2 regions of the Rhizobium sp. YTUHZ044 genome follow, and region 1 is predicted to be linked to the other one. Evidence: predicted binding sites of a transcription regulator. Region 1 holds the regulator's gene; the other holds the start of a gene.
The links. Region 1 encodes LexA, which represses DNA repair genes until DNA is damaged. Its sites were predicted from a motif close to TGTTCNNNNTGTGTTCNG; they were not measured.

Region 1 (4,209 bases):
ATCATCATCGCCATTTCACCTTCGGAAGTATTGGGACCGAGCTTTCAGATGTCCTTTGCCGCGACATTGGCTTTGGTATCGGGCTATCAGCTGTGGAAGGACAGGCGTGTCCGTGAAAACGCTTTCCTGAAATTGCCGATCATCAGGCCGGTGGTTGTCGTCGCCGGTTTCTTCGGCGGCGTCTTCCTGACCTCGCTGATCGGCGGTTTTTCCACCGCCCTGTTTTCGATCGAGCATTTTCATCGCCTGACGGCTTACGGCCTGCCGGCAAACCTTGCGACGATGCCGATCATCTCCTTCATCGTCATGCCGGCCGGGCTGCTGGCGATGCTGCTCATGCCCTTCGGGCTGGATGCTCCGCTCTGGACGGTGGTCGGATTCGGCCTCGATCTGGTGATTGCGGTTGCCAAGACGGTGTCCGGCTGGGGCGGCGATATCGGCATCGGCCGCTTGCCCGCCTGGTATTTCGCAGTGGCGGTGGCAGGCTTTCTGCTGCTGACGCTGCTGCGCACCCGGCTGCGCCATGTCGGCACATCCATCATCGCCGTCTCGACACTCACCGTACTGCTGCTGCCGGCTCCCCGCCCGCCGGATCTGGTGATTTCGGAGGATGGTGGTCTGGTTGCGGTCGTTGCGGCTGAGGCAATCGCGTCCAACCGTGAAAACCCGCCGGATTTCATCTTCGACCAGTGGCAGCGAGCGCTGGTCCTGCCGACACATGTTCCACCGAAGATGCTGGATGGTCCGGCTATCCCGCCGGAAGGAGAAGACCGCCGAGTCAGGCTTTCCCGCGATCAGCAGAACGAAGCGAGCGCAGCGATGCGGGCAGCCGCAGCAGGCGGTGAAGCAAACCGGTTTTCCTGCGTCAAGAAGGCGTGGTGCACATCACGACTCGGCAATGGCCATATCGTCACCGTCATCGACAATGCCGCCTATCTCGGCCCGGCCTGCGATACGGCCGATATCGTCGTGACCTCGGTCCGCCTGCGTTTCAACAGCTGCCGTTCAGGCGGGACGCTCTTCACCGGCGAGACGCTCCGCAGGACCGGTTCCGTCGAATTGCGCTTCGCCGATGCCGGCCTGCAGGTCGCAACCGCATTCGAGGCGCTATCGCGGCCATGGATGCGCCATCGCGCCTATGATTGGCGCAAAGACAGTTTTACCGAATCCGGTCCGGCTGCTGTCAGTGATAACGGCGAATGAGGCCGACGAGCTTGCCCTGCACCTTGACGCGGTCCGGCCCGAAAATCCGGGTCTCGTAAGCCGGGTTGGCGGCTTCCAACGCGATCGAGGCGCCCTTCCGGCGGAAGCGTTTCAGCGTTGCTTCCTCGTCGTCGACGAGGGCAACGACGATGTCGCCGGGACTTGCGGTGCTGCCGTTGCGGATGATCACGGTGTCGCCGTCGAAGATGCCGGCGTCGATCATCGAATCGCCCTTGACCTCCAGCGCGTAGTGCTCACCGGAGCCAAGCATGTCCGCGGGAATGACGATGTCATGCGTGTTGTTCTGGATCGCCGAGATCGGAACGCCGGCGGCGATTCTTCCCATGACCGGCACGGAGACAGAGTTGCCGTTGTCGGCGACCGGCTTTGCGGCAGCGGGGGCGGCGACCGGCTGGGGTTTGCCGAGGCTGCCCTCGATGACGCTCGGCGAAAAACCGCGGCGCTGTTGCAGGCTGGGGTTATAGGCCTCCGGAAGCTTGATCACTTCAAGCGCCCGGGCGCGATTCGGTAGGCGGCGAATGAAGCCGCGCTCCTCGAGCGCCGTGATCAGGCGGTGAATGCCGGATTTCGAGGCGAGATCCAGGGCATCCTTCATTTCGTCGAAGGAGGGAGGGACGCCGGATTCCTTCATGCGCTCATGAATGAAAAGGAGAAGCTCCTGTTGTTTGCGCGTGAGCATCGACGTCAGACCCCTGATTGAAACAAATCCAGAACAGACACTATATGTTCCATATGTGTTCCGCAAGTAGCTAAATTTCCGTAAAACTTCGGGCCAACTCGTCGAGATTTTTAATTTCATTCGACGGGATTGGCGCACATCGCTTGCATTCGGGGAGGGGCTGTCGCACATCTTTGCCCCTTTCAGGAGGATATCATGAACGCGCATTCCGCCAAGTCGCATCCGCTGGATCACGTCGTGCTGCCGGTGGTCAATATCGATCTGGCGCGTGAGAGGCTCGGCAAGCTCGGTTTCACCGTCGCCGCCGATGGGCGCCATCCCTTCGGAACGGAGAATGCCTGCGTCTTTTTCGCCGACAAGACCTATCTGGAGCCGCTTGGCGTGGCGAGCGTCGAGGAGAGCGAGGCAGCGGCCCGCCACGGCAATGTCTTCATCGCCCGCAATCGCGCCTTCCGCTTCCGCTGCGGCGAGGAGGGATTGTCTGCGCTGGCCTTCCTCAGCGAGGATGCCGGCCTCGATCATAAGCGCTTCGTCAGCAACGGCGCGAGCGCCGGCGAGATGTTGCAATTCAGCCGGCCGATGCGGATGCCGGATGGTTCGGAGACCGTCGGCAGCTTCAAGCTGGCCTTTGCAGCTGATCTGCGCGCACCCGATTTCTTTCTCTTTACCTGCCAGCGCATCAATTCCTTCCCGACAGATCGCGCCGCGCTGGAGACGCATGCCAATGGCGTGATCGGCATTGCCGAGATCGCGCTTTGTGCGCCGGACCCGGCGGCATTCGCCGCCTTCGTCGGGCTTGCGATAGGGCAGGCGGCGGCGGAGAAAACCGGTTTCGGCGTGAATATCGCGGCATCAAATGCGAAGATCAGCCTGATGACGCCCGAAGGGCTGGAGGCCTATTTCGAGCTTGCCGTCTCATCCGCCGATCGTGGTCTGCGCGGCCGGGTAATCCTCTTCACCGTCGCCGATCTTGCCGTGACAGAAGCGCATTTGGGTGCTAACGGGATCACATTCACGCGCAAGAACAATCGCATTCTGGTGAAGTCTACGCCCGGGCAGGGTGCGCTCTTCGCCTTCGAGGAAACACGATGAGCACCGACACGAATTCCGAAGTCAGGATCGGCGAAGGCGAAGGTCAGGTCACCTTTTCCAATACCGCCCGCCTGTCGCTGATTGCCGGCCCCTGTCAGATGGAGAGCCGGGACCACGCCTTCATGGTCGCCGGCACGCTGAAGGAGCTTTGCGCAAAGCTTGGCATGGGTCTTGTCTACAAAAGCTCCTTCGACAAGGCCAACCGCACCTCGCTCTCGGCCGAGCGCGGCATCGGCCTGGAAAAGGGCATGGAGGTCTTTGCCGACCTCAAGAAGGAATTCGGCTTTCCGGTCATAACCGACGTCCATACGGCCGAGCAATGCGCCGAGGTGGCCAAGGTGGTCGATGTCCTGCAGATCCCGGCCTTCCTCTGCCGTCAGACCGACCTACTGATCGCCGCCGCAAGGACCGGCCGTGCCGTCAATGTCAAGAAGGGCCAGTTCCTCGCCCCCTGGGACATGAAGAACGTCCTGAAGAAGCTCAACGCCAGCGGCAATCCGAATGTGCTCTTGTGCGAGCGTGGCGCTTCCTTCGGCTACAATACGCTGGTCTCCGACATGCGCTCGCTGCCGATTATGGCGGCGATGGGCGCTCCCGTCATCTTCGACGCGACGCATTCCGTCGCTCAGCCGGGCGGGCAGGGCGATTCCTCCGGCGGCCAGCGCGAGTTCGTGGAAACGCTGGCGCGCGCGGCAGTGGCGACGGGAATTGCCGGCGTCTTCCTCGAAACCCATCAGGACCCCGACAACGCGCCGTCCGATGGCCCGAATATGGTTTATCTCAAGGACATGCCGCGACTGCTCGAGAAGCTGCTTGCCTTCGATGCGATCGCCAAGTCCTGACGTTCAACAAGCTGACATGTTCGTGGTTTAGGCCACGACGGAATGCTGGTTCGGAGGCCGGAAATTGCGGCATTGTAATTTGCACGCCTTCGATTATGACAGGCTTCGAACGACTTATCACCCACCGAGCAGGAAGAACCCATGACTGCAATCACCGATATCATCGCCCGCGAGATCCTCGATAGCCGTGGCAACCCCACCGTCGAAGTCGACGTCTATCTCGAAGACGGCAGCATGGGCCGCGCGGCCGTTCCCTCGGGCGCCTCGACGGGCGCGCATGAGGCGGTCGAGCTGCGCGACGGCGGCAAGCGCTATCTCGGCAAGGGCGTCGAAAAGGCGGTCGAGGCCGCCAACACCGAAATCTTCGACGCG
Region 2 (4,209 bases), 350 kb from region 1:
GACCGTGGTGGCGCCGGTGCGGCGCTCGGCGATCGCGAAGGCGAGATCGGCCCGCGACACCTTCATCACCTCAGTTGCCTTGGCAAGCTGCTCCAGTTGCGCAGCTTCAAGGCCGATATGCAGCGTGCCGTGGATGACCGCGATCGTTGCCGGCACGGCGCCCTGTTCGCGAATGATCGTCTCGACGCTGCGCGCCATTTCGATATTGCCGGGATAGGGCATGCCATGCGTGATGATGGTCGATTCCAGCGCCACCAGCGGTGCGCCGCGCTGCTTGGCGCTGGCGACCTCCTTCGAATAGGCGATCGGCAGAAGAGGGGAGATGGGCTTGGTCATGATCTTGTCCTGTGATCGGCGGAGCATGAAACCGAAAAGTGTGGGCGGTTTTCGAACGGCATCATGCTCAACTCTTTAATTCAGTCGCTTCAATGTAGAATTCTGACCTCGGGAACAAGGGCAAGTGCCTCGTTCAAGAGATCCGGCGTCAGATTTTCGTTGACGGCGTGCCGTGACTGCACCGTGAGCGCTGCCGCCGCCGCGCCGTGGCGAATGGCCTCCTCAAGCGGCAGGCCAAATATCAAGGCGGCGAGCGTGCCGGCGGCAAGGGAATCGCCGGCGCCCGTGACATCGGCGACGGTGTCGGCGATTGGCGGCTGCAGCGCCACGGCGCGGTCTTTGCAAATCGCAACAAGCTCGCGCCGGCCGCGGGTGACCACGGCGTTTCTGATGCCGATCTCGTTCAGGAGCGGCGGCCAACCGCCCGAATCCTCCGGCTGCACGCCGGTAACGGCAGCGGCTTCGGCCTCGTTCAGGAACAGATAGTCGATATCCGCGATGCAGGGTTTCAGCCGGACCACCTTGGCCGGCGAGATTGCGATGGCCGCGACGGGTTTGGCCAGGGAGTTCGCCTTGGCGACGATCGCCGCGATCGTCTCTTCCGGCAGATTGGCGTCGACGAGAATGAAATCATGCGCGGCGAAGGCCTCGCGCACCCAGCGGATGGACAGGCGCCGCGGCACGAAGAAGCGGTAGAGATCCATGTCGGCAAGGGCGATCACGAGGTCGCCGTTCTTCTCGATGATCGCTGTGTAGCTCGGCGTCTTGCGGTCGAGGAAGACGAAGGGCCGGTCGTCGATGCCGGCGAAATCGGCGGCTTCGCCGACCATTTCGCCGAAGGGATCGCCGCCGCGCGGCGAGATCATCGTCACGTGAAAGCCCAGTCTTGCAAGGTTGCGCGCCGCATTGAAACCGCCGCCGCCCGGCTCCTCGATCCAGGTGCCGGGGTTGCTGGCCCCTGGCGCCGTTTCGCCGGAGATGCGGCCACGCCTGTCGATATGGGCGCCGCCGAGAACGAGAATCTTTTTCATCAACTCACCCGCTTCTCATAACCCGGGAAAGGCGAATCGAAGCGGTCCGCCTGGCTGCGACAAAGCCGGCTCATAAGGCCTAAGCCGTTGCTTTGCATTGATAAAACAAATGTAGAACACGGGCCGTTTTACCTTTTTCTTTCAAATGTTTGTACGCCTATTGCGGGAATGGAACAAATAGGGTACAAACTCGACATTGCTTGAGCGGCTTCAATAACCTAAAGGTGGATCGGATGTCTCAGAATTCATTGCGGCTGGTAGAGGACAAATCGGTGGACAAAAGCAAGGCGCTTGAAGCGGCACTCTCACAGATTGAGCGGTCGTTCGGCAAGGGCTCGATTATGAAACTCGGTTCCAACGAGAACGTTGTCGAGATCGAGACGGTTTCGACGGGCTCGCTTGGTCTTGATATCGCGCTCGGCATCGGCGGTCTGCCGAAGGGCCGTATCATTGAAATCTATGGGCCGGAAAGCTCGGGCAAAACAACGCTTGCGCTGCAAACCATTGCGGAATCGCAGAAGAAGGGCGGCATCTGCGCTTTCGTCGATGCTGAACACGCGCTCGACCCGGTCTATGCCCGCAAGCTTGGCGTCGATCTGCAGAACCTTCTGATCTCGCAGCCAGACACCGGCGAGCAGGCGCTCGAAATCACCGACACGCTGGTGCGCTCCGGCGCCGTCGACGTTCTCGTCGTCGACTCGGTCGCCGCGCTGACGCCGCGCGCCGAAATCGAAGGCGAGATGGGCGACAGCCTGCCGGGCATGCAAGCCCGCCTGATGAGCCAGGCGCTGCGCAAGCTGACCGCTTCGATCTCCAAGTCGAATTGCATGGTGATCTTCATCAACCAGATCCGCATGAAGATCGGCGTCATGTTCGGTTCGCCGGAGACAACGACGGGCGGCAATGCGCTGAAATTCTATGCGTCCGTGCGCCTCGACATTCGCCGCATCGGCTCGGTCAAGGAGCGCGAAGAGGTGGTCGGCAACCAGACCCGCGTCAAGGTCGTCAAGAACAAGATGGCGCCTCCCTTCAAGCAGGTCGAGTTCGACATCATGTATGGCGAAGGCGTGTCGAAGACAGGCGAACTCGTCGATCTCGGCGTCAAGGCCGGTATCGTCGAGAAGTCGGGCGCCTGGTTCTCCTATAACAGCCAGCGTCTCGGCCAGGGCCGCGAAAACGCCAAAACCTTCCTGCGCGACAATCCGGATCTCGCTCGGGAGATCGAGCTGGCGCTGCGCCAGAATGCCGGCCTGATCGCCGATCGTTTCCTGCAGAATGGCGGTCCGGATGCCGATGACGGCGATGCCGCCGCGGAAATGTAATTTTCGCGCTTGAACTTGATCTGATATCTCAGCCGGCTGCATTCCCTTATCAGAATGCGGCCGGTTTTGTTTGTCGGCTGGACAGTGGCGGAGGCGAACGTTAAAAGCCGATGGATTTGTATTTACCGGCCTCGGGCAGCATTGAAGGGCATAGAATGAGCGGCGTGAACGATATCCGGTCGACCTTCCTCGACTATTTCAAGAAGAACGGCCACGAGATCGTTCCGTCCAGTCCGCTCGTGCCGCGCAACGACCCGACGCTGATGTTCACCAATGCCGGCATGGTGCAATTCAAGAACGTCTTTACCGGCCTGGAAAAACGTCCTTATGCGACGGCGACAACCTCGCAGAAGTGCGTGCGCGCCGGCGGCAAGCATAATGACCTCGACAATGTCGGCTATACCGCGCGTCACCTGACCTTCTTCGAAATGCTCGGCAATTTCTCCTTCGGCGACTATTTCAAGGAGAATGCGATCGAGCTTGCCTGGAAGCTGGTGACCGAAGGGTTCGGCCTGCCGAAGCATCGTCTGCTGGTGACCGTCTATTCCGAAGACGAGGAAGCTGCGGCTTTGTGGAAGAAGATCGCCGGTTTCTCCGACGACAAGATCATCCGCATCCCGACCTCCGACAACTTCTGGCAGATGGGCGATACCGGCCCCTGCGGCCCGTGCTCGGAAATCTTCATTGACCAGGGCGAGAATGTCTGGGGCGGCCCTCCCGGTTCGCCCGAGGAAGACGGTGACCGGTTCCTGGAATTCTGGAACCTGGTTTTCATGCAGTTCGAGCAGACCGAGCCGGGGGTTCGCAATCCGCTGCCGCGTCCGTCGATCGACACCGGCATGGGTCTGGAGCGCATGGCCTGCATCCTCCAGGGCGTTCAGAGCGTCTTCGATACCGATCTTTTCCGCATGCTGACCGGCACCATCGAGGACACGATAGGAGTCAAGGCGGAAGGCAGCGCCAGCCACCGCGTCATCGCCGACCATCTGCGCTCCTCGGCCTTCCTGATCGCCGACGGCGTGCTGCCGTCGAATGAGGGCCGAGGCTATGTGCTGCGCCGTATCATGCGTCGCGCCATGCGGCACGCCCAGCTTCTCGGCGCCAAGGAGCCGCTGATGTACAAGCTGCTGCCGACGCTGGTGCAGGAGATGGGCCGCGCTTATCCGGAACTCGTGCGCGCCGAGGCGCTGATCTCAGAGACGCTGAAGCTTGAAGAAGGCCGCTTCCGCAAGACGCTGGAGCGTGGCCTGTCGCTGCTGTCGGATGCGACCACAGATCTCGGCAAGGGCGACATGCTGGATGGCGAGACCGCCTTCAAGCTTTACGACACCTACGGCTTCCCGCTCGACCTGACGCAAGACGCCCTGCGCGCTCGCGAGATCGGCGTCGACATCGCGGGCTTCACCGATGCCATGGAGCGCCAGAAGGCCGAAGCCCGCTCGCATTGGGCCGGCTCCGGCGAGAAGGCAACCGAAACCGTCTGGTTCGAGCTTAAGGAAAAGCATGGCGCAACCGAGTTC

Region 2: the regulator LexA is predicted to act here: its motif matches at 1,469-1,486, upstream of recA (recombinase RecA).

The regions. Positions count from the first base shown of each region.
Region 1 is NZ_CP101426.1:1,785,853-1,790,061, forward strand. It holds gene NL154_RS08875 (ComEC/Rec2 family competence protein) at 1-1,203, shown strand, start outside; gene lexA (transcriptional repressor LexA) at 1,184-1,903, opposite strand; gene NL154_RS08885 (VOC family protein) at 2,099-2,995, shown strand; gene kdsA (3-deoxy-8-phosphooctulonate synthase) at 2,992-3,837, shown strand; gene eno (phosphopyruvate hydratase) at 3,979-4,209, shown strand, end outside.
Region 2 is NZ_CP101426.1:2,135,218-2,139,426, reverse strand. It holds gene NL154_RS10700 (pseudouridine-5'-phosphate glycosidase) at 1-336, opposite strand, end outside; gene NL154_RS10695 (carbohydrate kinase family protein) at 426-1,370, opposite strand; gene recA (recombinase RecA) at 1,601-2,689, shown strand; gene alaS (alanine--tRNA ligase) at 2,845-4,209, shown strand, end outside.